4 regions of the Janthinobacterium leeuwenhoeki genome follow, and region 2 is predicted to be linked to each of the others. Evidence: predicted binding sites of a transcription regulator. Region 2 holds the regulator's gene; each other region holds the start of a gene.
What was found. The regulator sigma-54, encoded in region 2, starts transcription at its own class of promoters, with help from an activator protein. The targets are predictions, from matches to a motif close to TGGCANGNAANCTGCTTT.
Positions count from the first base shown of each region.

Region 1 (7,463 bases), on a different contig from region 2:
GTCGCCTGCAAGCCTTCCAGCATCTCCTTCAACACCACGTCCTTGCGGATGCGCAGAAAGCCGTCGCCCACCTGCGCCTGCGTGTGGCGGTTCCCCAGGTGGAAAGCGCAGCGCAGCAGGGTGTGGGCGTCCGCGCAGCGCACCAGGTAGGTCGGTTCGCGCGCGGCGACGATCTGCACCACCTGACCATCCGGCCCCGTCATGCGCTCGCCGTCGCGCAGCACCGTGCCGCGCACGGTGAACACGGCCACCTCGTCGCCATTCGACAGCACGGCGCGCAGCCGGCATTTTTCGCGCTGGTCGTAGGGCAGCACCAGTTGGGCAACGGCGGCGCGATGATCGTCAGCCGCCAGTTTGGTATGCAAAGTGAGCATGCTTGTCTCCTGCTTAAAATAGAAAATAGCGCTGCGCCATCGGCAGCACGGCGGCCGCCTCGCACACCAGCAACTGGCCGTCGGCGCGCACGGCATAGGTTTCCGGGTCCACTTCCATGTGCGGCGTGGCGCTGTTATGTATCATGTCGTGCTTGCGCAAGCCGCGCATGTTTTTCACGGCGATGACGGATTTGTTCAGTTTCAGCTGGTGGCCGATATCGAGGTCGTAGGCCGCCTGAGAGACAAAGGTGAACGACTTTTTCAGGCCGCCGCCGAAGGCGCCGAACATCATGCGGTAATGCACGGGCTGCGGCGTGGGAATCGACGCATTCGGGTCGCCCATCTGCGCAGCGGCGATCATGCCGCCCTTGAGTATCATCGACGGCTTGACGCCGAAGAAGGCCGGCTTCCACAGCACGATGTCGGCGATCTTGCCCGACTCGATGGAGCCCACCACATGCGATATCCCATGCGTGATGGCCGGGTTGATCGTGTACTTGGCGATGTAGCGCTTGGCGCGGAAATTGTCGCTGCGCGCCGTGTCGGGCGCCAAGGCGCCCCGCTGCACCTTCATCTTGTGCGCCGTCTGCCAGGTGCGCATGATCACTTCACCCACCCTGCCCATGGCTTGCGAGTCGGACGACATCATGGAGATGGCGCCGATATCGTGCAAAATATCTTCGGCAGCGATGGTTTCACGGCGGATGCGCGACTCGGCAAAGGCCACGTCTTCGGCAATGGCCGGGTCCAGGTGGTGGCACACCATCAGCATGTCCAGGTGCTCGTCGAGCGTGTTGACGGTGAAGGGCCGCGTCGGGTTGGTCGACGAGGGCAGCACGTTGGCCTGTCCCACGGCGGCGATGATGTCGGGTGCATGGCCGCCGCCCGCCCCTTCCGTGTGAAAGGTGTGGATGGTGCGGTCCTTGAAGGCAGCCAGCGTGTGTTCCAGAAAGCCGCCCTCGTTGAGGGTATCGCTGTGCAGCGCCACCTGGATATCCATGCGGTCGGCGACGGACAGGCAATTGTCGATGGCGGCCGGGGTGCTGCCCCAGTCTTCATGCAGTTTCAGGCCGATGGCGCCCGCGCGCACCTGCTCCTCCAGCGGCAGCGGCAAGCTGACGTTACCCTTGCCCATGAAGCCCAGGTTCATCGGAAAAGCGTCGGCGGCGGCCAGCATGGCGTGCAAGTGCCATGGCCCCGGCGTGCAGGTGGTGGCGGCCGTGCCCACGGCCGGCCCCGTGCCGCCGCCCAGCATGGTGGTCACGCCGCTCATCAGCGCTTCCTCGATCTGCTGCGGGCAGATGAAGTGGATATGCGTGTCGACGCCGCCGGCCGTGACGATCAGGCCTTCGCCGGCGATGATTTCCGTGGCGCCGCCGATGGGCAAGGTCACGCCAGGCTGGATATCCGGGTTGCCCGCCTTGCCGATGCCGAAAATCAGCCCGTTTTTCAAGCCGATGTCGGCTTTCACGATGCCCCAATGATCGAGGATGACGGCATTCGTGATGACGGTGTCCATCACCTCGGCCGCGCAGCGCTGCGACTGGCCCATGCCGTCGCGGATCACCTTGCCGCCGCCGAATTTCACCTCTTCGCCATAGATCGCGTAGTCATGCTCGATCTCGATGAACAGTTCCGTGTCGGCCAGGCGGATGCGGTCGCCCTTGGTGGGGCCGAACATTTCGGCGTATGCGCTGCGGGGAATGCTGGCCATCTCAATCCTTTCCCGGTGGAGTGTCTTGCAGTTCGCCCATCACAGCGCCATTGAAGCCGTACACCTTGCGCTCGCCCGCCAGCGCCACCAGTTCCACCGTGCGCTGCTGGCCCGGCTCGAAGCGCACGGCCGTCCCGGCCGTGATATTGAGGCGCATGCCATAGGCGCGCCAGCGCTCGAAGGCCAGCGCCGGGTTGACTTCAAAAAAGTGGAAATGCGAGCCGACCTGGATCGGCCGGTCGCCCCGGTTGGCCACCACCACGGTGGCCGTGGCGCGCCCCGCATTCAAGCTGATTTCGCCTTCTTCCAATTTGTATTCGCCTGGGGTCATGACCGGCTCCTGTCAATGTCGCTTGCTTGGTTACGGTATCGGATGGTGCACGGTCACCAGCTTGCTGCCATCGGGGAAGGTCGCTTCGACCTGAATATCGGGGATCATCTCGGCGATGCCATCCATGACGTCGGCGCGCGCGAGTATTTTTGTGCCGTCCGACATCAGCTGCGCCACCGACTTGCCATCGCGCGCGCCTTCCATGATGGCGGCGCTGATCAGGGCCACCGCTTCCGGATAATTCAACTTCAAGCCACGCGCCAGGCGTCGTTCGGCCAGCAGCGCAGCCGTAAAAATGAGCAGCTTGTCTTTTTCGCGGGGAGTCAGGTCCATGGTTTTCCTTGCGCTTCTTTCCTGATTAAGTGTTCCAGATGCGGGGCACGACGGCGGCGCGTCCCAGCATGGCGGGGCGCAGCATCTGCCAGGCAGCCAGCATGATCGTGCGCGCCGCCTCGCTGTCGCCGCACAGCAGGCGCACCACCACCAGCGCTTTCATCTGCGTGGCGCCAAACGCGGCGCCGGCTGGCACGGCGATCTCGCGCAAGGCCGCCAGCACGGCGGGAGAAACGGGTGTGCCGACGGCGATCAGGGTGGCGCATACCGTGTGCCCCCCCAGGCCCAGCGGGCTAGCCATCAGCGCGCCGCCGGCTGCCAGCACGCCCTGCTCCCACCACAGCAGCTTGCCGCCGCGGCGGATCTGCACCTGCTGGCTGATGCTGCCCGTGTTGAAAATTTCGCCCGAGGCGCTGCGGCCCAGGCAGACGATATCGCAGCCGATGTAGCTGGCGTCCTGCGCCAGTTCCACTTCGTGGCGCAGGCGCACGCAAGCCTGGTCGAAGACAATGCTCTCCTGCGGAAGCCACTCGATGGCAGCGCCGCTGCCCGCGCGCAGCACGATATGCTGGCCCGAGACATGGCCATTCGCGCGGTACCACTTGGCCGCGCCCGGCGACGTGAGCAGAGCGTGCGCGCCCTCGCCCACCGTGGCGTCGACGGCCAGCTGGTCACCGCCCACTACACCGCCGGGCGGATGGATGATGATGGCGTGGCAAACGGCGTCGCCTTCCGGGTACAGGGGCTTTTGCACACGCAAAGGGCCGCTGTGCGTGCGCTCGACCAGGCGGCTGACGCCATCGTGCAGCGCAAAGCCCAGGCGCAAATGCGCCTGCCAGGCGCCGTGCGCGCTGGCCTCGGCCTGATTCGGCATGGCTGGATGGGTGCTGTCTGGCATGCGGGACAATCGCGTAAATAAGCGATTACCTAAGCAGGATATGTGCCAGCATCAGGGGAAGAAAAACTGAGAATTGCGCACCGCTCTGCAGCGGACGCACCGACTTGGTGCATCGGCCGCACTGCGGCGCTCAGGCCACGGCCAGGGTGCGCCGTTCGCGCAGCAAGTCGGTGAAGGCTTGCGCGGCCAGGGGACGACTGAAATAATAGCCCTGCATTTCGTCGCAGCCGTGTTCCGTCAGGAAGTCGACCTGTTCTCGCGTTTCCACGCCTTCGGCGATGACGCGCATGGCCAGGTTGTGCGCCAGCGAGATGACGGAACGGGCGATGGCCGCATCGCTGCTGCTGGTAGTGACGTCATCGACGAAGGATTTGTCGATTTTCAGCACGTCGATGGGAAAGCGTTTCAGGTAGCCCAGGCTGGAATAGCCGGTGCCGAAGTCGTCGAGCGAAATGCCCACGCCGATATCCTTCAGGCGCGTCAGGGCCGCCACGGCCTTGTCCGGGTCGCCCATCACCGTGCTTTCCGTGATCTCGATACCCAGGCAGGCGGGCGCGATGCCGTACTTGCGCAAGGTCGCCTCGACGAAAGGCACCGTGCGGTCCTGCGCGAACTGTTTGCCCGACAGGTTGACGGCCACCTTGATGCTGCCCAGGCCCGCGTCGTGCCAGGCGCGGATCTGCGCGCAGACGCTTTCGAGCATCCATTCGCCGATGGCCGTGATCGAGCCGTATTCCTCGGCCAGCGCGATGAACAGGCCGGGCGGCACCTTGCCCAGCACCGGGTTATCCCAGCGCAGCAGGGCTTCCGCGCCCAGCAAGGCGCCCGTGCGCAAACACATCTGCGGCTGGTAGTGCACTGCGAATTCATCGCGGCAGATGGCGCCGCGCAGCTGCTGCTGCATGGCCAGGCGGGCGCGGATATCGCTGCCCATGCGCTCCGTGAAAAAGGCGTAATGGTCGCGCCCCATTTCCTTGGCGCGCACCAGGGCCGTGTCGGCGTGGCGCAGCACGTCGTCGAGGCTGTCGCCGTCGGCCGGACACATGGCGATGCCGATGCTGGTCGTCAGCGTCAGGCGCTCGCCGTCGACGATGAGTTCTTCGCGCAGGCCGGCCAGGATGGTTTGCACCAGCCCCAGAGTACGCCCCAGCAGGGCATCGTCCTGCAGCAGGATCTGGAATTCGTCGCCGCCCTGGCGCACCACCGTGTCGCCCTCGCGCACGCAACCGGACAGGAAACGCGCCACCACTTGCAGCGCCTTGTCGCCCACGGCCTGGCCGTGCGAATCGTTGATGTTCTTGAAGCGGTCCAGGTCCAGACACATCAGCACCACCTGCTGGCTGTCGCGCAGCGCGTTCGCGCGCGCCTGTTGGAAGCGCTCGCGCAGCAGCACGCGGTTAGGCAAACCCGTCAGCGCGTCGTGGTAGGAGAGGAAATCGATCAGATGCTGCTCGGCCTTGCGCTCGCTGATATCGAGGAAGACGCCGATGTAGTTGACGACGGCGCCATCGGGCCCGTACACGGTGGAGGCGCTGAGCAGGCAGGGATAGGTGTCACCGCTCTTGCGCCGCGTCTGCACTTCTCCCGACCAGCAGCCGCTGCTGCGCAAGCCCTGGCGCAGGGCCTGCAGCACCGCTTCGCCCGTGTGTCCGGCATGCAGGCGCATGATGTCCGTGCCCACCACTTCCTGCGCCGCGTAGCCGGTGATGCGTGTAAAGGCGGGATTGGCCGTGACGATGGCGCCGGCCGGATCCGTGATCAGGATGGCATCCTGGGTCGCTTCGAAGACCTGGCCCGACAGGCGCAGCAATTCTTCATTGGCGCGGCGGATCTGCACTTCGCGCGCCAGGGTGCTGGCCACCTGTTCCAGTTCGGCCGTGCGTTCGGCCACGCGCCGCTCCAGGTTGGCGCGCTCCTGCGCCAGCTGCAGCTGCGCCCGCGCCAGACGCACGTGGGCGTCGGTGCGGGCCAGGATCTCCTCGGCCTGGAAGGGCTTGGCGATGAAATCGACGGCGCCAAGCGCAAAGCCGCGCACCTTGTCATCCGTATCGTATTGGGCCGACAGGAAGATCACCGGCACCTGGCGCAGGGACGGTATCTCCTTCAGGCGGCGGCAGACTTCAAAGCCGTCAAGGCCGGGCATGCGCACGTCGAGCAGGATCAGCTCCGGCGGGCGCGCCTGGGCCGTCCACAGCGCCAGTTCACCGTTTGGCGCCTGGCGCACCGCATAGCCGGCGCCGCCCAGCAAATCGCTCAACAGCTTCAGCGAAGCCGGTGTATCTTCAACGATCAGTACTTCGCCCTTAGCATTCACTTCGGAAAAATCGCGGTGCATGTAGCAGTTCTCTCAGCTTTGGATGAGGCGCGGCGATCAGTTGCCACGCTGGACAAGACATTTCTTTGCGATGAACTACGTACTATCATCATAATCTTTATTGCAATTTAGCACCATCCATCGGCGGCACTTAGTCCTTCTTTTCAGCGAATCCGATGTTGTCAGCCCACACTTTTCAAGCGTGCGCCAGCGCGCCCTCATTCTCCAGCAAGTCGCACAGCTGGCGGTACTGATGCTGGTCGAGCATGGCCTGCAGCGGCGCCAGCAACGGTGCCGCCGCAGGCGGCAGGGTTGCCAGCAGCAGGGCCACCCTGGCCAGGTTCAATTCGCGCAGCGCCGCCAGCAAGGCCGCGCGCTCTTCCCCGGCCAGCAGCAGCAAGTCTTGCGCCTGCAATGCCGGCGGCGCCTCGGGCGCCGGCACTGCCAGCCGCGCCTCGGGCAGCGGCACCTGCACGGGCGCCTCGGCCGCCTGCGCGGGTATGCTGAAACGGAAGCTGGCGCCCTGCCCCGGCATGGATTCCAGCGTCAGTTCGCCTTTCATCAATTGCACGAATTCGCGCGAGATGGCCAGGCCCAGGCCCGTGCCATCCTTCGGCCCCGCGCTGTCGGCCTGCACGAAAGGTTCGAAAATGCGCTGCTGGTCCTCCTGGGCGATGCCGATGCCCGTGTCGCTGACGGCGAACGACAGCATCCATTGATCGCCATCGCGCCGTTCGCCGCGCACGCGCAAGGTGACCTCGCCGCCGCCGGCAAACTTGACGGCGTTCGACATCAGATTCAGCAGCACCTGGCGCAAGCGCGTCGCATCGAGCAGCACGGCCGCCGGCACGTCAGCGCAATCGAGGCGCAGGGCCAGTCCCTGCTGCTCGGCGCGCATGCCCAGCATGTCCATCACTTCCTGCAACAGGGGCGCCAGCGCCACCACGGCCGTCTGAGCGTGCAGGCGCCCCGCCTCGCCCTTCGACAGTTCGAGGATTTCATTGATCAGGGTGAGCAAATGGTTGCCGGAGCGGTGGATAATGGCCAGGTTGCGCTTTTCATCGTCCTGCATGTTGGGCGAGGCGGCCATCAGGCGCGAAAAACCGATCACGGAATTCAAGGGCGTACGCAGTTCATGGCTCATGTTCGCCAGGAAGGTGCTCTTGGCGCGGTTCGCCGCGTGCGCCTGGCTGACGGCCACCGACAGGGCGCTGGTGCGCTCGGCCACCAGTTCTTCCAGGTGATGGCGGTGGCGCAGCAGTTCCAGTTCGGCCTCGCGGTGCGCCGTGATGTCGTAGTTCGACCCCACCAGGCGCATGGGCTGGCCCTGCCCGTCGCGAAAGATCACGGCGTCGGCCTTGATGTAGCGAATGGCGCCGTCGGGCCACAGGATGCGGTACTCGTGCGTAAAGGCCTGGCCGGCGTCCAGCGCGGCGCGCAGGGCCGCCTTGGCGGCCGGCACGTCGTCCGGCACCAGCGCCGCGCGCCAGATGGCCGCC
Region 1 covers NZ_JBNYXT010000002.1:250,339-257,801, forward strand. Annotated here, with positions in the region: gene ureE (urease accessory protein UreE) at 1-374, opposite strand, end outside; gene ureC (urease subunit alpha) at 388-2,088, opposite strand; gene ACQ4WS_RS03065 (urease subunit beta) at 2,090-2,419, opposite strand; gene ACQ4WS_RS03070 (urease subunit gamma) at 2,450-2,752, opposite strand; gene ACQ4WS_RS03075 (urease accessory protein UreD) at 2,778-3,650, opposite strand; gene ACQ4WS_RS03080 (EAL domain-containing response regulator) at 3,781-5,985, opposite strand; gene ACQ4WS_RS03085 (sensor histidine kinase) at 6,161-7,463, opposite strand, start outside.
Region 1: ACQ4WS_RS03075 (urease accessory protein UreD) is a predicted target of sigma-54. The motif match lies at 3,681-3,698, and genes of this name have one in related genera.

Region 2 (7,463 bases):
GCGGAGAAAGCGCCGGCCACGCCTGCGCCAGGAAAGAAATAATGGACAATACTCGTTGCGGCAGCACCCTGATCGTTCGCGGGCTGCAAAAAACCTATGGCAAGCGGCAAGTCGTGCATGATGTCTCGCTGCAAGTCGAATGCGGTGAAGTGGTGGGTTTGCTGGGGCCGAACGGCGCCGGCAAGACCACCTCGTTCTACATGATCGTCGGCCTGGTGCCGTCGGACGGCGGCAGCATCGATATCAGCGGCGTGGACATCTCCAGCCTGCCGATCCACCGCCGCGCGCAGATGGGCCTGTCCTACCTGCCGCAGGAAGCGTCCGTGTTCCGCAAGCTGACGGTGGAAGACAATATCCGCGCCGTGCTGGAAATCCAGACCGTCGAAGGCCGTCCCTTGAAGAAGGCCGAGATTGAAGAGCGCCTGGATAAACTGCTGGCCGACTTGCAGATTGAAAAGCTGCGCGAGAACCAGGCCCTGTCCCTGTCGGGCGGCGAGCGCCGCCGCGTGGAAATCGCCCGCGCGCTGGCTACCGACCCCCGTTTCGTGCTGCTCGACGAGCCGTTCGCCGGCGTCGATCCGATTGCCGTGATCGAGATCCAGCGCATCGTGCGTTTCTTGAAGGAGCGCAATATCGGCGTGCTGATCACCGATCATAATGTGCGCGAGACGCTGGGTATTTGCGACCGTGCCTACATCATCAACCAGGGCTCGGTGCTGGCGTCAGGACGCCCCGACGACATCATCGCGAACGAGTCGGTACGCCGGGTCTATCTGGGCGAACACTTCCGCATGTGAGCCAATGAAACAATCATTGCAGCTGCGCACTTCGCAGCACCTGGCACTGACGCCGCAGTTGCAGCAATCGATACGCCTGTTGCAATTGTCTACCCTGGAATTGCACCAGGAACTGGAGCAATTGCTGACGGACAATCCCTTGCTCGAGCGCCTGGACGATCCGCTCGACCGTTCGCTGCGCCTGCTGTCCGACGGGGCTTTGAGTTCCACGGCCGCGCCGGCAGAAGCACCGCCCCAGCCGCCTGGCCAGGAAGCGCCGGCGGCGCCGGCGGAAGCGGAAACCTTTGACGGCGAGGCCAGCGAGGGCCCGGCCGCTGCGGACGGCGGCGACAGCGACTGGAGCGAGGCGAGCCGGGGCAAGGCGCCCGATGACGAAGATTCGCGCCCGCAACTCGAAGCCCATCACTGCACCCTGCGCGAACACCTGATGGAGCAGATGCGCGTGACGGTGCTCGAATTGCGCGACCGCGCGCTGGTCGAGCTGATCATCGACGCGCTCGACGACAATGGCTACCTGGAAGAGTCGCTCGACGAGATCCTGGCGCGCCTGCCGGAAGAGCTGGAAATCGACGCCGACGAGATGCGCACGGCCTTGTCGCTGCTGCAAAGTTTTGATCCGCCGGGCGTGGGCGCGCGCAATGCCTCCGAATGCCTGGCCCTGCAAATCAAGCGTTTGCCGCATATCGCCATGGTGACGCGCCGCATGGCCCTCGTCATCGTGGAAAAGCACCTGGCCTGGTTTGCCCAGCGCGATTTCAACAAGCTGAAAAAAGCCCTCGATTGCGACGATGAAGACTTGCGCGAAGCGCAGACCGTGATTCGTCAGTGCAATCCGCATCCGGGCGCCGTGTTTGCCTCGGACGTGTCCGATTACGTGGTGCCCGACGTCGTCGTCAAGCGCGCGCGCAATGGCTGGCAAGTCACCCTGAACAACGACGTCATGCCGCGCCTGCGCGTCAACGCCATGTACGCCAACTTGTTGAAGCAGGGCAAGGGCGAGGGCGCCATGGGCGCACAGTTGCAGGAAGCCAAGTGGCTGATCAAGAATATGCGCCAGCGCTTCGACACGATCCTGCGCGTGGCGCAGGCGATAGTAGAAAGACAAAAGAACTTTTTCTCGCATGGCGCCGTTGCCATGCGCCCCCTTGTGCTCCGTGAAATAGCTGATACACTGGGTTTACACGAGAGCACTATCTCGCGGGTAACAACTCAAAAGTACATGCTGACCCCGCACGGCATGTTCGAGTTGAAATATTTCTTTGGTAGCCACGTCGCCACCGAAGCGGGGGGCGAAGCGTCATCGACGGCGATACGGGCATTGATCGTGCAACTGACAGGAGCAGAAGACCCTAAAAATCCTTTATCCGACAGTAAGATTGCGGACATGCTGGGGGAACAAGGCATGGTGATTGCGCGACGTACTGTTGCCAAATACCGGGAAGCGTTGAAAATTCCGCCAGTGAGCCTGCGTAAGTGTTTGTAAGTTTTTTTCGGTTCCTCTGCGGGCCGGATAGGATGGACCGCACGAACCCGATCATCTTTAGGAGTGTGTATGAATCTCACCATCAGCGGACATCATCTCGAAGTGACACCAGCCATCCGTGAATACGTACAAACGAAGCTGGAGCGCGTGAAACGTCATTTCGATCAAGTCATCGATATTGCCGTGATTCTGACCGTGGATAACCTCAAAGAGAAAGAAAAACGTCAAAAGGCCGAAGTCAACCTGCGCCTGAGTGGCAAAACTGTCTATGTGGAAAGCCTGGCGCAAGACCTGTATGCCGCAATCGATAGCCTGATCGACAAGCTCGATAGGCAAGTGATGAAATACAAAACCAAAGTGCAAGGGCACGGTAAAGAGGCGATCAAGCATCTGCCAGACAATTCGGAAGAAGAATTCGCCGCCGCCTAAGCGGCCTGCGACTTTCAACCGGTTGTGATCAACTAAGGGCGCACAGTGCGCCCTTTTTTGCGCCAGTAGCTGTTGAGCGCTATGTCTCCCTCACAGGCGCTAGAATGTGCCCGTTCTCACTTCTTTCCATTTTGCCATGAGCGACTTCGTCCACACCTCCATCCGCAACCACACGGGCCACATCGTGCTCGACCGCCCGAAAGCCTTGAATTCCCTGTCGCTGGAGATGGTGCGCACCCTGAGCGCGGCCCTGCTGGCCTGGCGCGACGATCCGCAGGTGGACGCTGTCATCATTCGCTCCAGCAGCGAAAAAGCCCTGTGCGCCGGCGGCGACATCCGTTTCTTTTACGATGCGGGCCTGGCTACGCCGCAAGGCGGCAGCGCCCAGCTGGAAGATTTCTTTACGGAAGAATATGCTTTAAATCATGTGATTCATTTCTATCCGAAACCGTATATTGCCGTGATGGATGGCGTGGTGATGGGCGGCGGCATGGGCGTGGCGCAAGCCGGGGCAGGCAACCGCCTGCGCATCGTCACGGGCCGCACGCGCATGGCCATGCCGGAAGTCAATATCGGTTTGTTTCCCGACGTGGGCGGCAGTTATTTTCTTTCCCGCCTGGCCGGTCAGCTGGGCCTGTACCTGGGCTTGACGGGCTTGACGATCAACGCGGCCGATGCCCTGTACACGGGCCTGGCCGATGTCTACCTGCCTGAGGCGCAGATGGGGGCGCTGCTGTCCCTGTTCGAGTCGACGCCGGGCGAGGCCTTGCCGGTGGCCATCAAGGCGCTGGCGGCGCCGTTCCAGGCCGAGGCGGGGGTATCTTCCCTGGCGATGGCGCGCGCAGCGCTGGACCGCCATTTCGGCGCCCCATCCGTGGCAGCCATCATGGCCTCGCTGGCGCAGGATGACAGTGCGTTCGCCGCCAAGGCGCTGGCGGCCATGCGCCTGCGTTCGCCGCTGATGATGTCGGTGACTCTGGAATTGCTGCAGCGCGGCGCCCGCCTGGGCGTGGCCGATTGCCTGCGCATGGAGCGCAGCGTGGTGCGCCACAATTTCGAACATGGCGAAGTGCTCGAGGGCGTGCGCGCGCTGGTGGTCGACAAGGACAATGCGCCGCGCTGGAACCCATCCAGCCTGGACGAGGTCGACGCGGCCATGGTGACGCGCTTCTTTTCCCCCGTCTGGCCGGACGCCGCGCATCCGCTGCGGCATCTGGATTAACTAGGAGCGCTCGCGATGGCGTAGCACGACCCTTTCGTTGGGGCCGAAGTATTGCGCCAGCCGCTCCGCCATGTACACGGAGCGGTGCTGGCCGCCCGTGCAACCCAGGGCCACCGTCAGGTAGCTGCGGTTGTCGGACTTGAATGACGGCAACCATTTCTCGATGAAGGCGCGGATGTCGGCCAGCAGTTCCAGCGCGCTCGGTTGCGCGTCGAGGAAGGCGATCACGGGCGCGTCGCGGCCGTCGAGGGGGCGCAATGCCAGATCGTAATAGGGATTGGGCAAGGCCCGCACGTCGAAGACGAAATCGGCGTCCAGCGGTACGCCCAGCTTGAAGGCGAACGATTCGAAGAACAAGGTCAGCGGGGCGCGTTCGGAGGCGACGATATCCTTGATCCAGGCGCGCAATTTGTTGGCGCTCAGTTCCGACGTGTCGATCACATGGCCCAGCTGTTCGATGGCCGACAGGCGTTCGCGCTCTTCCGAGATGCACTCGATCAGGGTGCGGCGGCTGGCCGGATTCTGGTTCGGACGCAATTCGTGTGACAGGGGGTGGCTGCGCCGCGTTTCCGAGAAGCGCGCCACCAGCGAATGCGTGGTGGCCGTCAAAAACATGACCTTGACGTCGTGCCCCTGGTCGCGCAGCAGGGCCACATTGTGCGGCAGGCTGGTCAGTGACTCGGCGCTGCGCGCATCGACGGCGACGGCCAGTTGCGGTGTACCTTCGTCGAGCAGGGTTTGCACCAGGCTGGGCAGCAAGGCCGGTGGCAGGTTGTCGACACAATAATAGCCGGTATCTTCCAGCACATTGAGCGCGACGGATTTACCGGAGCCGGATATTCCGGTGATAAGGACGATATGCATACGCCGATCATACAATAAAGATCGGCGCTGCGCTCCCGAGGCAACTATCTTTACAAATTATTGCAATTTAGACTGTGGTATTTCTTTGCTGCACACGTCAACAATGTTGTCGGATTACACGGGGCTTTGCCCCGCTAATCCGACCTACGCTTTTAATCGCCACTCATTGCCAATCTCTGCCGCTCCATGAACTCCTGCAAGGTGTCGATGCCGCGCAGCTGCAAAATCGTGTTGCGCACGGCCGCTTCCAGCAGTACGGCGATGTTGCGGCCGGCGGCGACGGGGATGACGACCTTGCGCACGGGCAAGCCCAGCACGTCTTCCGTGGGGAACAGGAAAGGCAGGCGCTCGACTTCTTCTTCCAGCGCGTTGCGGCGCACCAGGTGCACGATCAGTTTCAAGCGCATCTTGCGGCGCACGGCCGTTTCGCCAAAGATGGCCTTGATGTCGAGCAAGCCCAGGCCCCGCACTTCCAGCAGGTTTTGCAGCAGGGGCGGGCAGCGGCCTTCGATCATGTTCGGCGCGATGCGCGAGAATTCGACGGCGTCGTCGGCCACCAGACCGTGGCTGCGCGAGATCAGTTCCAGGCCCAGTTCGCTCTTGCCCAGGCCCGAATCGCCCGTGATCAGCACGCCCACGCCCAGCACGTCCATGAATACGCCATGCATGATGATGCGCTGCGCCAGCTTTTTCGACAGGTAGACGCGCAGGAAGTCGATCACTTGCGCGGCCGGCAGCGGGGTCGAGAACAGGGGGATGTTTTGCTCATCGCAGATGGCGAGGATGTCGGGCGGCGTTTCCAGCCCCTGCGCGATGATCAGCGCGGGCGGGCCGCCGGCGATCAGTTCGCCGATCACGTGGGTGCGGGTATTGACCTTCAGGCGCTGGTAGTAATTGATTTCCTGGTGACCAAAGACCTGGATGCGGCCCGGATGGATCAGGTTCAAGTGGCCCACCTGGTCGGCGGCCGACGAAACGTCGCCCGAGATCAGGCGCTCGCCGCCGGGGAAGCCGGCGAACCAGCCCAGTTGCAGACTTTCACGATTATCGTCGTACAGGCGTTGTATCGTCAGTGGCGTTTGCAACATGGCAGTCTTCTTCAGGAGTGGAGGAATACCTGAAGTTTAACCCGCCGCTTGCAGACTGGGTTGCCAATTGACGATGCGCGAATGCACGGATTTCGGTTCCGGATCCGTGGCCAGCGCCGTGCGGAAGGCATCGTCGGAAAACATTTCGGCGATTTCCGACAGGATTTCCAGATGTTGCTGGGTGACATGATCGGGAATCAGCAGGAAAAACAGCAAATTGACGGGCTTGCCATCGGGCGACTCGAACGGAATCGGTTCGGCCAGGCGCACGAAGGCGCCCAGCGGCGATTTCAAGGTTTTGCTGCCCTTGACTCTGCCATGCGGCACGGCCACGCCATGGCCCAGACCAGTCGAGCCCAGGCGTTCGCGGGCAAACAGATTGTCCGAGACGGTAGAGCGGGCGATGCCGTAATTGTTTTCGAAGATCAGGCCGGCTTGCTCGAAGGCGCGCTTTTTACTGGAGACTTCCAGGTCCAGCAGGACGTTTTCGAGAGATAGTATTTTGCTAAGATTAGTCATGACACTCAATGAAATGGTGCAATGCGCAGAGGGCTTGCGAGCCGAATTATAGGCCTGTTTCGGCGGCCTGTAACGCCAATTCTCAACAGTATACGCCCGCTGCGGGCGCAGTGGGCGCTACAGCCCGCATGGTCAACATTTTGGCAAAAAAATAACAACGGTGTGTATCGGCTATTTCCTGATTAAAAACACGCGGCGCGCCGGTTTTTACGCCGCCGAATGGCGATTTTCCGATTTTTCAGCGTCTTTGACATGCTCCACGGCACTACTGCAACGTTGTTTTAAAACACAGCCAACATTCCTGCTGGCATGGTTTTGTGGTGTTGCGCGGTGTTACCTGGCGTTACTGACGGGCGTTGCGCAGATTGCCCGGCATCGCTCCCGTGCTGAAGTTGCTGCGCCATGGATTGATATCGAGGCCGCCGCGGCGCGTATAGCGCGCATACACGGACAGCTTTTGCGGCTTGCATTGACGCAAGATATCGACAAAGATGCGCTCCACGCATTGCTCGTGGAATTCATTGTGTTCGCGGAAACCGATCAGGTAGCGCAACAGGCTTTCCTGGTCGATCTGCGGTCCCGCATACTCGATCTGCACGCTGCCCCAGTCGGGCTGGCCCGTCACCAGGCAATTCGATTTGAGCAAGTGCGAGACGAGTTTTTCTTCCACGGGCGCATCATCGAACGCCGCCTTCAAGAGCAGCGGCGAGGGCGTGTACTGCGTGATTTCCAGATCCAGACGGTCCAGCAGCACGCCGTTGAATTCGCCCATTTTCAGCTTGCCGAAATCTTCCTGCAAGGTCAGTTCCACTTGCACGGGCGCGCCGAAGCCAGTCGATAAATCCTGCTTGAGCAGGGCCAGCAGCGCATCCGGGCTGTCCAGTTTGGTCTGGTTGAACGAGTTCAGGTACAGCTTGAACGATTTCGACTCGATGATGTTCGGCGAATCGGCTGGCGCGCTGACCTTGGCAATGGCGACTTGCGGCTTGCCGCGCTGGTTCAGCCACGACAATTCATACGCATTCCAGATATCGAGGCCGAAGAAGGGCAAGGTGCCGTGC
Region 2 covers NZ_JBNYXT010000030.1:25,291-32,753, forward strand. Annotated here, with positions in the region: gene lptA (lipopolysaccharide transport periplasmic protein LptA) at 1-42, shown strand, start outside; gene lptB (LPS export ABC transporter ATP-binding protein) at 42-797, shown strand; gene ACQ4WS_RS19860 (RNA polymerase factor sigma-54) at 802-2,280, shown strand; gene hpf (ribosome hibernation-promoting factor, HPF/YfiA family) at 2,350-2,709, shown strand; gene ACQ4WS_RS19870 (enoyl-CoA hydratase/isomerase family protein) at 2,846-3,931, shown strand; gene rapZ (RNase adapter RapZ) at 3,932-4,795, opposite strand; gene hprK (HPr(Ser) kinase/phosphatase) at 4,948-5,883, opposite strand; gene ACQ4WS_RS19885 (PTS sugar transporter subunit IIA) at 5,920-6,402, opposite strand; gene queF (NADPH-dependent 7-cyano-7-deazaguanine reductase QueF) at 6,746-7,463, opposite strand, start outside.

Region 3 (7,463 bases), on a different contig from region 2:
TCATAGCCGGTGCGGTCATCGCTGGAGCGACCGTAATCGATGCCGATGGTGGTGCTCAGCTTGCCGCCGGCCAACTGGTTCACGTGCAGCCAGTTGGTATCGATGCCATAGAACTGGCGCTGGAAATCGACCACGCCGCCCGAATGGCTGGCTGGGGCCTGGAATCCTTTGCTAAATGCCTGGTACTGGATCACGTCACGGTTGCCGCCATACACCATCACATGCAGGCGGTCATCGCCAAACGATTGCTCGTAGGTGGCGCCGATTTGCTGGTGGTCGATGCTTTTGCGCGTGTTGTAGCGTTCGGCAAAAGTGCGTTTCGGATTTTGCGTATCTGTCGTGTCGATTTCACCGGCGCGCGGATCGGCGGCAAACGTGGCCCAGGTGGCGCCCAGCGGATCTTGCGTGTTGCCCTGGTGCAGGCTGTTGGCGACGATGGTCAGCTTGCTGTCCGCATTGGGCTTGACGGTGATCTTGCCGAACGCCTGTTCGCGCGTGGCGGCGCTGTGGTCGCGGAAGCCATCCGTGCGGAAGCGTGAACCGTCGAGCACGTAGCCGATGCCGCCTGCCTGGCCCTGCGCCGTCAAGTCCACCTTGCTGGTGCCGTAGCTGCCGCCTGTCACATTCAGTTCGACGGATGGGGGATTTTCCCCATCCCTGGAAAACAACTGGATCACGCCGCCCGAATGATTGCCATAGATGGCAGAAAATGGCCCGCGCAGCACTTCGATGCGCTCCGCCGTATCGAGGTTGAAGGTGGCGGCTTGGCCCTGGCCATCGGGCATGCTGGCAGGAATGCCATCGCTGATCAGTTTGACGCCGCGCACGCCGAAGGCCGAGCGGGTGCCGAAGCCGCGCGACGAGATCTGCAAGTCTTGCGCGTAGTTCTGGCGGTTCTGTACGACCAGGCCGGGCACGGCGGCCAGCGCTTCAGACGCGTTGACGCGGATTTGGCCCTCCTGGATGCGGGCGCTGTCGACGACATCGATCGAGGCCGGCACTTCCTGGCTGGGGTGGGCGATGCGGCTGCCGCTGATGACCACCGTATCCATCAGTTGTCCGGCGGCCAGGTCAGCTGACTCGGCGGCAAAGACGTGGGGGGCGAGGGTAGCGCTGCCGGCGACAAACAGGCTGGCGATGGTGTTCAGGCGGAAACGATGCTGCATGCGGATTCTCCAATGTGAATAAAAGCCTGCTTGAGCGCGTGAGCGGCACAGGTCTGCATGTCGTATCAAGCAATATGCCTGCCATGTCTCCATTGGTGGGCTGAAATTATACGCGTGTCAGTGGCACGGCGTTTGCCTACAGCAATTGTCAGAGGCGCCGATGCCGCGCGCTTTTCCTGTGTTTTTCCATTGAAAAGGTGATTATGCCCAACTTCTTCTCGCGTCTGCGCCAGATGTGCTGGCTGCTGCCGGCACTCGCCAGCAGCGCCCTCCAGGCCGCTCCTTTTGCCTATGTCCCCAATGAAAAATCGGGCACCTTGAGCGTCATCGACACGGCTACCGACCAGGTAGTGCGCCAGATAACGGCCGGCAAGCGGCCGCGCGGCATCGCCGCCGACCCTACCGGGCGGCAATTGTTTGTCACGGATGCCGCCAGCAGCGTCTTGCTGCTAATTGATAACGCTGGCGGCACGCCCCTGCGTACGGTGGCGCTGGGCAAGTCGCCCGAAGGCGTCAGCGCTTCCCTGGACGGTCATTACGTGGCTGTGGCCGTCGAGGAAAACAATAGCGTGGCCTTGCTCGATGGCCAGACAGGTACCTTGCTTGCCGACATCAAGGTGCAGGGACGCAACCCGGAACATGCCGTCTTCAGCCCCGATGGGCGCTGGTTACTGGTCAGTGCAGAAGAGGCTGAGCAAGTCGATGTCATTGATGTGGCGCAACGCCGCCAGGTGGCTTCCATTGCCGTGGGACTGAGGCCGCGCGGCATCGGTTTCAGCCCGGACTCGGGCCGCGCCTACGTGGCGTGCGAGCTGGTCAATGCCGTCTACGTCATCGACATGGCCGCGCGCAAGGCGATTGCCACCATTCCAGCGGGCAAGAATGCCAATGGCATCGTGGTCCATCCCAGCGGCAAGCAGGTATATGTCTCGAATGGCACGGACGGCACGGTGATGGTGATCGACACGGCCAGCCACCAGGTCACGGCCACCATTGCCGTCGGCAAGCGCCCGTGGAATATGGCCATCACGCCCGACGGCGCCAAGCTGTACGTGGCCAATGGCCGCTCGAACAGCGTGTCCGTCATCGACACGGCCAGCGCGCAGAAGGTGGCCGATATTGCCGTGGGTGAATTGCCATGGGGCGTGGTGATTCGCTAGGCAAGCTGGAGCAGGTGTTCCAGTCTGGTACACCTGTTCCATTGTGCAGCGGCGTAGGGGCGCGGCGGCAGGGCTGGCCCGGATTGGAACAGGACGGCGCCACCTTGTTCAAAACGCAAACAGACCCACGCCCGCCTTTCATGCCAGGGCATGCGCGGAAAAGCGCGCCGGGATTGACGCCACGCCCTTGCAACAAGGGCAAAAGCGGCTAAGTTTGTAAGGGGATGGCGAGCTGGCACGGCATTTGCGGAAGACTCCGTGTACTCACCCCATCTGTACCAGGACGTTTGATTTTAACTACAGCACTTCCATTCTAATTAACCCTATAGAGGACGACATGAATCTCGCAGACATCAGCAAACTGGGCGTAGCCAATCCCTTCAAACAACGCTATGACAATTACATCGGCGGCAAATTCGTTGCCCCAGTAAAAGGTGAATACTTTCCTAACATTACGCCGATCACCGGCTTGCCGTTTTGCGAAATTGCCCGCTCCACGGCGGAAGACGTTGAGCTGGCGCTGGACGCCGCGCATGCCGCCAAGGATGCCTGGGGCAAGACTTCGCCTGCCGAGCGCGCCAATATCCTGAACCGCATCGCCGACCGCATCGAACAAAACCTGAGCCTGATCGCCACGGCGGAAACCATCGACAACGGCAAGCCGATCCGTGAAACGATGAATGCCGACATTCCGCTGGCCATCGACCATTTCCGTTACTTCGCCGGTTGTATCCGCGCCCAGGAAGGCTCCGTCGCGCAAATCGATGCGGAAACCTATGCCTATCACTACCATGAGCCGCTGGGCGTCGTGGGCCAGATCATCCCGTGGAATTTCCCGATTCTGATGGCTGTGTGGAAACTCGCGCCAGCCCTGGCAGCCGGCAATTGCGTGGTGCTTAAACCGGCCGAGCAGACGCCGGCGTCCATCATGGTGTTGATCGAGCTGATCGGCGACTTGCTGCCACCGGGCGTGTTGAACATCATCAACGGTTTCGGCCTGGAAGCGGGCAAGCCGCTGGCGTCGAGCAAGCGCATCGCCAAGATCGCCTTTACGGGCGAAACGGGCACGGGCCGCCTGATTATGGGTTACGCGGCGCAAAACCTGATTCCCGTCACCCTGGAGCTGGGCGGCAAGTCGCCGAACATCTTCTTTGAAGACGTGATGGATGCCGACGATGATTATTTCGACAAGTGCCTGGAAGGTTTCACCATGTTTGCGCTGAACCAGGGTGAGGTGTGCACTTGCCCATCGCGCGTGCTGATCCAGGAATCGATCTACGAAAAATTCATCGAACGGGCTTTGAAGCGCGTGGCCGCCATCAAGCAGGGCAACCCGCTCGACGCTTCCACCATGATCGGCGCCCAGGCGTCGCAGGAGCAGCTGGAGAAGATCCTGTCCTACCTCGACATCGGCCGCCAGGAAGGCGCCGAAGTGCTGGCCGGCGGCGAGCGCAACACGCAGGCGGGCGACCTGGAGGGCGGCTACTACGTGCGTCCGACCGTGTTCAAGGGCCATAACAAGATGCGCATCTTCCAGGAAGAGATCTTCGGGCCCGTCGTGTCAGTGACCACCTTCAAGGATGAGGCCGAAGCGCTGGCGATTGCCAACGATACCTTGTATGGCCTGGGTGCCGGCTTGTGGACGCGCGACGGTTCACGCGCCTTCCGCATGGGACGCGCCATCCAGGCGGGCCGCGTGTGGACCAATTGCTACCACCTGTATCCGGCCCACGCCGCCTTCGGTGGCTACAAGCAATCGGGCATCGGCCGCGAAAACCACAAGATGATGCTCGATCACTACCAGCAAACGAAGAACTTGCTGGTGAGCTATAGCCCGAAAGCCCTGGGCTTCTTCTAAACCGGCAACAGGCGCCGCGCCTGTAGTCCAGGCGCGGCGCGCAGAAAGGGATGCCATGAGTGCAGCAATTGCCCGGGTGGTCGCCACCGATGCGGCGCTGGAAATGATGGACAAGTTGCGCCAGCGTCACGGCCCGCTGATGTTTTTCCAGTCGGGCGGCTGCTGCGACGGCAGTGCGCCCATGTGCTATGCGCTGGGCGAGTTCGATGTCAGCGATACCGATATCTATCTCGGCAATTTGAATGGCACACCGTTTTACATGGGACTTGAGCAATTCGAGTACTGGGAGCATACCCAGTTGATTATCGATGTGGTCGACGGCAATGGTGGCATGTTTTCACTCGACAACGGTACGGGCAAGCGCTTTTTGACGCGCTCGCGCCTGTTCACCGATGAAGAGTGTGCGCTGTTGCATGCCCAGCCGCATGAACACGACAGAAAAAGCACCTGAGAGTTACACACACATACTAATAACAGAGGGAGATGATTGTGCAGAAAAAAATCATGGGGATCGTCGTCGGTTTGAGTGTCGCCTCGTTGGTCCAGGCGGCCGACGTGGGCAATGTCACCAATGCCATGCTCGACAGCACGGCGAAGAATCCCTCTAGCGTCCTGTCGTTTGGCATGGGCACGCAGGGCCAGCGCTATTCTCCGTTGACGCAGATCAATGACAAGACCGTAGCCAAGCTGGTGCCGGCCTGGTCATTCTCGTTTGGCGGCGAAAAACAGCGGGGCCAGGAATCGCAGCCGCTGATTCACAACGGCAAGATGTTCGTCACGGCATCGTATTCGCGCATCTTTGCCGTCGACTTGAAAACGGGCGCCAAGCTGTGGAAGTATGAGCATCGCTTGCCGGACGGCATCATGCCCTGCTGCGACGTGGTCAACCGCGGTGCCGCTCTGTATGGCAACCTGGTGATCTTCGGCACGCTCGATGCTTACCTGGTGGCGCTGGACCAGAACACGGGCAAGATCGTCTGGAAGGAGAAAGTGGATGACTATGCGGCCGGCTACTCGATGACGGCTGCGCCGCTGATCGCCGAAGGCTTGCTGCTGACGGGCGTGTCGGGCGGGGAATTCGGCATCGTCGGCCGGGTCGAAGCGCGCAACCCGATGACGGGCGACCTGGTATGGAGCCGTCCGACGGTAGAGGGCCATATGGGCCACCGCTACGACAAGGATGGCAAGGCCATCGATAACGGCGTATCTGGCACGGTGAACAAAACCTGGCCGGGCGACCTGTGGAAGACGGGCGGCGCCTCGACCTGGATGGGCGGCACCTACGATCCGCAAACCAAGCTGGCCTATTTCGGCACCGGCAACCCGGCGCCATGGAACAGCCATTTGCGTCCCGGCGACAACCTGTATTCCTCGTCCACCGTGGCGCTGGACGTAAAGACGGGCCAGATCAAATGGGCGTATCAAAACACGCCCAACGATGCCTGGGATTTCGATGGCGCCAACGAGTTCGTCACCTTCGACATGGATGGCAAGCGCTATGGCGGCAAGGCCGACCGCAACGGTTTCTTTTATGTCATCGATGCAAACAACGGCAAGCTGCAGAACGCCTTTCCGTTTGTGAAGAAAATCACTTGGGCCAGCAGCATCGACCTGAAAACGGGACGGCCGAACTACATCGCCGCCGGCCGCCCTGGCGACCCGACCAAGGGGGAAGAGGGCAAGAAAGGCACGACCGTGTTTGCCGCACCCGCTTTCCTGGGTGCCAAAAACCAGATGCCGATGGCGTACTCGCCGCAAACCAAGCTGTTCTACGTGCCAGCGAACGAATGGGGTATGGATATCTGGAATGAGCCGATCAGCTACAAGAAGGGCGGCGCTTTCCTCGGTGCCGGTTTTACCATCAAGCCCTTGTTTGACGACTACATCGGCGCCATGCGCGCCATCGATCCGAAGACGGGCAAGATCGTCTGGGAAATCAAGAACAACGCGCCGCTGTGGGGCGGCGTGATGAGTACGGCTGGCAATCTGGTGTTCTACGGCACGCCGGAAGGCTTCCTGAAAGCCGTCGACGCGAAGACGGGCAAGGAGCTGTGGAAATTCCAGACGGGCTCCGGCGTTGTGGCACCGCCCGTCACCTGGCAGGATGGCGACACGCAATATGTAGCCGTCGTATCCGGCTGGGGTGGCGCGGTGCCGCTGTGGGGCGGCGAGGTGGCCAAGAAGGTCAACTTCCTGGAGCAGGGCGGTTCCGTGTGGGTTTTCAAGCTGGCGTCGAAGTAAGGGGGTGAAACGCCCGGGCCACTCGGATGGGAGTCTCCCTGTCCGCCGGGCGCTTTCTTATTTCTGACGGCCCAGGCCGTCAGTTTTTTGTTTACCTGTATCTCCGCTACGCATACTGTCGGTCAAAAAAGGAACACCGTGCGTGGCGATTGATCCGCTGCTGCACACGTCAACAAGCGATTTTTCTCATTTTCCCTCTGGGCCGTGCTGGGCACGCTTATTGCCAAAGCTTGAGGTACATCAATCACTGGTGTGCACACTAAAAACAGAGAAGAAAGAGGAGAAGCAATGAACACATTGAGCAAGCTGGGGAGCCTGGGTGTCATGACAATCGCAGCGATGGGGCAGGTGCAAGCCGTCGATATCAAGGCCGGTGACTGGACCGTGTCGGTGGGCGGCATCGTCAACGCCTATTACACGCAAGTATCGTGTTCGGGCGATGCGGTGGGCGGGCTGGCGCTGGGCGGCCAGGCGCTCGGTTGCGGCGGCGAAAAGGACCGTACCACCATCGGCAACGGCTTGCTGCCAAATGGCTTGATCACGTCCGCCTCGTCGCGCCTGGGCGAGTACGACGTGAAAGCCTTGATCGGCATCTACAACTCGACGGCCACCGACAGCGCAATCAGCCAGAACAGCGTGGTCGATGTGCGCCAGGCCTTCTTCACGTTCGGCAATGCGGAAATGGGCACTTTCAAGCTGGGCCGCGACTATGGCATCTTCGGTGCGAACGCGATTTTGTCCGACATGACCTTATTGGGCTCGGGCGCACCCGTGCAGGCGACACAGCGGGGCCGGGTGACCCTGGGCCATATCGGCGCCGGCTACACCTACCTGGGCAACTATGGCCAGATCATGTACAGCTCGCCGAAGTCGGGCGGCTTTGGCGTCGACGTGGCGCTGGTCAGCCCCGTCTCCGATACGCCCATCGTGGCAGGCTCGACCTATTCTTCGAAGTCGAGTCCGCAAGTGCAGGCGCAGCTGACGTATGCGCAAGAAGGCTTGAAAGCCTGGCTGGGCGTGAAGTCGCAAAAATTCACG
Region 3 covers NZ_JBNYXT010000060.1:6,258-13,720, reverse strand. Annotated here, with positions in the region: gene ACQ4WS_RS25045 (TonB-dependent receptor family protein) at 1-1,166, opposite strand, end outside; gene ACQ4WS_RS25040 (beta-propeller fold lactonase family protein) at 1,370-2,326, shown strand; gene adh (aldehyde dehydrogenase) at 2,664-4,184, shown strand; gene ACQ4WS_RS25030 (DUF779 domain-containing protein) at 4,240-4,635, shown strand; gene ACQ4WS_RS25025 (PQQ-dependent methanol/ethanol family dehydrogenase) at 4,689-6,425, shown strand; gene ACQ4WS_RS25020 (porin) at 6,714-7,463, shown strand, end outside.
Region 3: ACQ4WS_RS25040 (beta-propeller fold lactonase family protein) is a predicted target of sigma-54. The motif match lies at 1,288-1,305, and genes of this name have one in related genera.

Region 4 (7,463 bases), on a different contig from region 2:
GCTTCCGCTTCATCGGCATTGTCGTAGCGCTTCTGGATGTCCAGCGCCACTTCGTTTGCGCCGCCGTGTTTCGGGCCGCGCAGCGCGCCGATGGCGCCCGTGATGGCCGAGTGGATGTCCGAACCCGTGCCGGCGATGACGCGACTGGTGAAGGTCGAAGCGTTGAATTCGTGTTCCGCGTACAGGATCAGCGAGGTGTGCATGGCTTTTTCCCACGACGCCGACGGTTTTTCGCCGTGCAGCAGGTGCAGAAAGTGGCCGCCGATCGAGTCGTCGTCCGTTTCCACTTCGATGCGCTTGCCATTATGGCTGTAGTGGTACCAGTACAGCAGCATGGAGCCGAACGACGCCATCAGGCGATCGGCGATGTCGCGCGCACCTGGCGCGTTATGGTCGTCTTTTTCCGGCAGGGTGCAGCCCAGCACGGACACGCCCGTGCGCATCACGTCCATCGGGTGAGCGGCGGCCGGCAGCGCTTCCAGCGCGGCTTTGACGGCCGACGGCAGGCCGCGCAAGGATTTCAATTTGGCCTTGTAGCCTTTCAGTTCGGCGGCAGTCGGCAGCTTGCCGTGCACCAGCAGGTAGGCGATTTCCTCGAACTCGCAGCTGTCGGCCACGTCCAGGATGTCATAGCCGCGATAGTGCAAATCGTTGCCGGTCTTGCCGACCGAGCACAGCGCCGTATTGCCGGCGGTGACGCCGGACAGGGCGACGGATTTTTTAGGCTTGAAAGTGGCGGCTTGCGGTGCGTTCATTGATTTCTCCAAAAATTGACTAGTCTCGGTTGCATCACTGCGGGGCCGGCATGCGGCCCTGGCTTCTTTACTTTTCTTATTTCTTTTGCGCCGCGAACAGCGCATCGAGCTTTTGCTCGAAGTCGTGGTAATTGATCGACTCATACAGCTCCATGCGCGTCTGCATGGTGTCGACGACGTTCTTTTGCGTGCCATCGCGGCGCAGCGCACGGTAGACGTTGTCGGCCGCCTTGTTCATGGCGCGGAAGGCCGACAGCGGATACAGGGCCAGGCCCACGTGGGCGCTGCGCAATTCGTCCAGCGTGAACAGCGGCGTGGAACCGAATTCCGTGATGTTGGCCAAAATCGGCACGTTGACGGCCTTGGCGAACGTGGCGTACATGTCCAGGTCCGTGATGGCTTCCGGGAAGATCATGTCGGCACCCGCTTCGACGCAGGCGACGGCGCGTTCCAGTGCCGCTTCCAGGCCATCGACGGCCAGCGCATCGGTGCGCGCCATGATGACGAAGTTCGGGTCCGTGCGCGCATCGACGGCCGCCTTGATGCGGTCGACCATTTCTTCCTTGCTGACGATTTCCTTACCCGGACGGTGACCGCAGCGCTTGGCGCCCACCTGGTCTTCGATATGCAGGCCGGCAGCGCCGAACTTGATCATCGATTTCACCGTGCGCGCCACATTGAAGGCGGACGAACCGAAACCCGTATCCGCGTCGACCAGCAGCGGCAGGTCGCACACGTCGGTGATGCGGCGGATATCGGTCAGCACGTCGTCCAGGCTGGAAATGCCCAGGTCGGGCAAGCCCAGCGAGCCGGCCGCGACACCGCCGCCGGACAGGTAGATGGCTTTATAACCGGCGCGCTTGGCCAGCAAGGCGTGATTGGCGTTGATGGCGCCGACGACTTGCAACGGGGATTCTTCCTGGACGGCCTTGCGGAATGCGGCACCTGCGGAGTATTGAGTCATGTGTTCACCTTATGGGTTTCGGATGGTCCCGAATGTTTCACGGAGTGGCTATGATTACCAGTATTGCAAATGCCGTGCCAGGCCAGCGCGGCGCTGCGAAAAACACCTGACGGCAGAGTGAAAACAGGAGATAGACGCCCACCAGGGATGTCCCACCAGGCAACAGCGATATCACGTTTGGCGTCAAAAACGTTTCAATTCTGTTTCATGCAATCCATTTTGAAACATTTTTTGAAACATGCAACAAGCAGCAAGACGCACCAATAAAAACAGCCGGCGGGCGCCGGCTGATGTATACAACTGATACAACTGATACAACTGAAACTACAAGACCACACTAGGCCAGACGCACCAGCGGATTGGCAATGATGTTGTCGATCTGGCGCACGGCCTCTTCGCAGGCGGCGGCAATGGCGCCATCCTCGTCGTCGCGCACGAATTGCATGGTCGAACCTTCGAATACTTCCAGGCCTTCCGCGGTGGCGCGTTCGATGTCGCAACTGGCCGACCATTTGCCGTCGGTGGTGGGCACGGCCAGGGGAACGATTTCCCAGCCTTTATAGTGAACTTTAGAACTGCTATCCATGGATGCCTCCTTCGTGACTGACTCAATAGTGGAAATCCTAGCATGAAGCGCGGCCGCTAGCGACGTGTTTCAGGCGCCAGCGCGCGGTCAGGCTGACTTTCCGGCTAAACAATTTACGCTGGCTCAAGGCCGCAGCAGATTATCCACTTCCGTCCTGGCCACTTGCAGGCCAGCCGTACAAGCCGTCTCGGGCGCCGCATAACCGCCCAGGGTGCGGCTGCGCGTGATCGCCTGGGCTTCCGCCTCACCTTCGCGCTGCAGGCGATAGGTAAAGTCCCATAAATCATCGTTATCCTTTTGCGGCGTCACCGAAATTGTAAAACCGCGGTACTCTTCGCTGCGTACAGTGATATCGTTCATGAATTCCTCCTTGTAAGAATGAGGTTAGCACGCGGCAAGGCACAGGGTGCGCACGGTAGTCGCGTGCCTGGCTTGCCTTCTTATCTGTTTTCCGCATATTAAATATGAGTTCGCAGCATTTTTTTAGCGAACTCTGGCGATATAATGCCCTTCCTTGCCCGTCCCCTGCCGCCGCGATGACTCCACAAATCCAAGCTTTCTTCGACCCCGCCACCGCCACCGTCACCTATATTGTGTACGAGGCCGATGGCCGGGACTGCGCCATCATCGATTCCGTGCTCGACTACGACCCGAAGGCGGGCCGCACGTCCACCGCCTCTGCCGACAAGGTGATCGCCTTCGTGCGCGAACACGGCTTGCAGTGCCGCTGGCTGCTGGAAACCCACGCGCACGCCGACCACCTGTCCGCCGCGCCCTACCTGCAGCAGCAGCTGGGCGGCGACGTGGCCATCGGCGCCGCCATCCAGGCCGTGCAGCAGGCGTTCGCCGCCGTCTACCACCAGGATGACGCCAGGGCAGACGGCTCGCAGTTCGACCAGCTGTTCGCGCCCGACCAGGTGTTTCATATTGGCAAATTGGAAGTGCGCGCGCTGCACGTGCCCGGCCACACGCCGGCCGACCTGGCTTACCAGATCGGCGACGCCGTCTTCGTGGGCGACACCCTGTTCATGCCGGACGTGGGTTCGGCCCGCTGCGACTTCCCCGGCGGCTCCGCTGCCCTGCTGTACCGCTCCGCGCAACGCCTGCTGGCGCTGCCGCCGCAGACGCGGCTGTTCATGTGCCACGACTACCCGCCCAATGGCCGCGAAGCGCGCTGGGAAGTGACGGTGGCGGAACAGCGCGCCAGCAATATCCATCTGCGCGACGGCATCACGGAAGAGCAATTCGTGGCCATGCGCACCAGCCGCGACGCCACGCTGGACATGCCGACCCTGATCCTGCCCGCCATCCAGGTCAACATCAACGCAGGCAAGCTGCCCGAGCCGGAAGACAACGGCGTGCGCTACCTCAAAATACCGCTGAACGCGATCTGATTGCCCGGGGCACTCCCCGCCCCTCGCACATCCTTTCTTGACACCACGCAAGTTCCACCTCAGGCAATCGGCATACAGTGCAGATTGCCTGAGTTCACTTTGGCGCCGCCTTTTCCTGCTTAACGCTGACGGAGCGCCCGCATGTCGCCCGACCCTACGCTCGATACCAATTGCATCCTGCTCGCCGAAGCCGAAGGCACGACCTTGTTCAGCCATGCGCTTCTGAAAGCGGTGACGCGCCTGCCGCGTCCCGGCATCATCATCTTTGTGCACGGCGTCAATTCCGACGGCGAATGGTATGAGCAGGCGGAACAAGGCCTGTGTGACGGCCTGAATGCGCGCCTGAAACGCCGCGATGAGGACCTGGTAATCCCCGGCCCGGCCGCCGGGCAGATGAAGGCTGCCACTTACACACGCGAATTGACGGATGACGGCTTCCTCAATCCCAAGCGCAATGCCACCACCTTCCTGCAGGCGGACGATGCCAATTCGCCCGTGATCCGCTTCCGCTGGGGCTACAAGGCCAACGGCGAGGAATTGCAGGCATTCGGCGACGGCATCTATCTCAACGAAAAGAATTACTGGGGCGGCGGGCCGTTCGCCAACGGCTGCAGCGCCCTGCCCGATCTGTGGGGCCAGGGTTTGTCGGAAGAACTGTTCCTGTGGATGCATATCCAGCACATGAACCCGACGAATGACCGGCAAGTGTATGCCTGCCCACCGCGTCCGTATTTTGTGTTCGCCGCGTGGCGCCTGGCGCATCTCGTGCAATCGATCAGGGCATGCCAGCACGACGCACCCGTCACCATCGTCTGCCATAGCCAGGGCAATATGGTGGCCATGGCGGCCGCCTTTCTCGGTGAAACGCTGGGCGCTTCCGCCGTGGCCGACAGTTATGTGCTGTGCAATCCACCCTACAGCCTGCTCGATAGCAATTTCACGGAAAACTGGGTCAGCGGCCATCTGAAGGATGAGCATGGCAATACGGGCCGGCAAAAGTACGAAGCCCGCACGCAAACCTTGAAAGCGTTTTTCAACATCCTGCGCACACGCTCGGCCATGCAGCAGGATGCCGCCTTCGTCGACGAGTGCAGCGCCAATCGCAAGCCTGAACGCAAGGACAGCTACACGTCCGCGTTCGACCGCGCAGACTACGGCTTGCATGGCTCTACCTATGGCAGGGTCACCCTGTATTTCAATCCGCACGACCAGGTGATTTCGGCCACCCCCGTGCAGGGCATAGGCTGGCGCGGCATGTCGGCGCAGGAAATTGCGGATACGGGTGGCGAAGGCGTCTTCACACAGCGCGTGTTTGCGCAAAACCACCTTGTCGGCCAGGAAAATGAAAAGGACTACGATATCTGGCAGCGCAATGGCCAGCCCTTGACACCGGACAGCATCGATTTCTGGCACCCGCATTCGCTGGTCGCCGAGTACTCGATCGAAAAGGGCATGCGGGCCAGCAAAGGCATCGGGCGCAAGATACTGACCTTTTTGTTCGCGCCCATCGTCATCATTCTCGCCAAGACTGCCGGCACGCGCATCAATGCCCTGCCACCCAAGTCCTGGCGGCTGCCGATGAAGGCGCCCAAGCTGCCCGAGGCATTCCTGCCGCACTCGAAGCGCTTTGCCGACATCAGCGATCAGTTTGACGAAGGCTGCGATGCCCCGGCCGACTCTCTGCACAAGGACCGCGCCGCCGAAACCGATGGCGCGTATGCGCCCTACCGTTCCCAGGGCAAGGGCGATGCGCAAACCGAGGCGGCGCTGCGCTACGAACAGAATGGCATGCTGCGCATGCAGGCCAGGCGCGACGGCTTGGTCGAAAAAGGCAAGCCTGTGACGGCGGTGGACAAGCCGGAGGAGGCTAGCAAGGAATTCAATGCCTGGCGCAAGCAGGAAATCCAGAACTACCTGGCCGCAAACATCGACACCCACGCCACCGATCACTCGACCATCATGACCAATCCCGAGCATGCGCAAAAGGCGCTGGCGTATGACGTGGCGGTGGGGGTGTGCACGATCAGGCAGGAAGCGTTGCGCGAGTTACGGGTAGCGGCGGATTGGAGTCTGCTGAAGGGTGCATCTTTCGAGTCTGAAGAGTTCTTTGAATACTACGACAATGGCACATTTAAAAATGTATCTTTATTTACATGGGCAAATGACAAAGACAGCCCTGCCAGAAAGCCAAAAGACATCATAGACGAGCGCCAGAATGCCAAGCCTACCGACCCTTCCACCAACTTTGCGCTGAGGACAGACGGTGCGTAACCTCATTGCCACGCCGCGCCAGCGACTGGCCTGGGCGCTCGCCGCATCTTTCATTGTCATTTGCCTTGCGCTCTGGCTCAACTGGCCAAGCTATGCAGGTCACCAGACTATCCATTCACCTGGAGAACTCATGAAACAGTTCCTTGCGCTGCCCATGCTCGCCGCTGTCACCCTGTACGCGCTATTGACGGCCTGCGCCGTGAAACCTGTGCAGAAGGAAGACGATCTCCCAAAAAACACGACCCATGCGCCCTTCCGGGCACAAGTGGTGGGCCTGCAATGGCTCAATCCCCTGCAGCGGCTCGACTATCCGACCGAGTGGCAGCTGCTATGGACGTTGGGATTGGCCAAGCCCAACGAAAATGACGATATGGTCAGGACGGATCCCAGGGGCTTCAGTACCCTGCAGGCCGTCGCCCCCATTGCTCACGATCTCGATGGCAGGGAAACGTTCAAGGGTTATCACCATAAATATCTGCGCGAACTGATGAGCAATTTCCACGATATTTATTATTCCAGCCCCACCTACTTCTACCATGTCTATCCCAAGGATAAAAAACAGAACTGGCGCGAACTGGCGGGTATCCGCGTGGAATATGCCTTGCCTGAAGGAAAATTTGATCTGACAGAAGTACACCAATTCACGCAGCAAACCATCACCAACACCTTCAGCATCGGCAACACCCACTTCCCCACCCTCTGGACCCGCGCCACCCCACCCGACGTGCGCATCACCCTGGGTGGCAACAATGCGGGCTTCGTCTCCCTGCAATCCGCGCTGGCCTACCTGGAAGCGCATCCGCAGCAAACCGTATGGGTCATGAACTGGGATGCGCCGAGCCGGCCAAAAACCATGCAGATCAATGAAAACCTGGTGCTGCTGGTGCTGGCCGGCCCCGATTACAAGACGGAACGCGCGGCGCTGGCGTGGATAGGCTATCCGGCCACGAAAAGCGAGGCCGATTTTGAACTGGCCAAGGACAAGCCGCCGCGCGCCGTGCAGGCGTGGCAGGCGGTATTTGCCGAGGCGGCGCGCCATGGAGGCAAGACGGAAGCCGATATTGGCTACGTCATCCACGACGCCAGCAAGACCTTGCCCACCTCCTCCGACCGGCTGGGCCAGCTGGCGCAGGCGCTGACCCTGGAAGTGCCGGACTTCGACTTCCTGCCACAGACCTTCAATACGCCAGCCCTGCTGGGCGAAATGGGCGCCGGCACGGCGCTGACCAACGTGGCCCTGGGCATCGCCCATGCGAACCACGTCGGCAAGAGCGTGCTGGTGGCCGGCACCAGCGATCCTGACAGCGTCACGGGCGTGCTGGTGTCGCCGCCGGCCACGGTGCGGCCCATCAATCACGACCAGCCATGGTTCCGCGCGCGCGGCGAAAACCATGCGTATCTGCCGTGGTGGGGCATCCGCCACGATGCGGCGGACGCTATGCAGGGTTATTCAGATTGAAGTCCGAAGGCACCGCTCCTCACATGGCGTCAGA
Region 4 covers NZ_JBNYXT010000002.1:189,785-197,247, forward strand. Annotated here, with positions in the region: gene prpC (bifunctional 2-methylcitrate synthase/citrate synthase) at 1-755, opposite strand, end outside; gene prpB (methylisocitrate lyase) at 832-1,719, opposite strand; gene ACQ4WS_RS02770 (hypothetical protein) at 2,057-2,305, opposite strand; gene ACQ4WS_RS02775 (hypothetical protein) at 2,429-2,665, opposite strand; gene ACQ4WS_RS02780 (MBL fold metallo-hydrolase) at 2,842-3,699, shown strand; gene ACQ4WS_RS02785 (T6SS effector phospholipase Tle3 domain-containing protein) at 3,841-5,970, shown strand; gene ACQ4WS_RS02790 (hypothetical protein) at 6,101-7,429, shown strand.
Region 4: prpB (methylisocitrate lyase) is a predicted target of sigma-54. The motif match lies at 1,782-1,799, and genes of this name have one in related genera.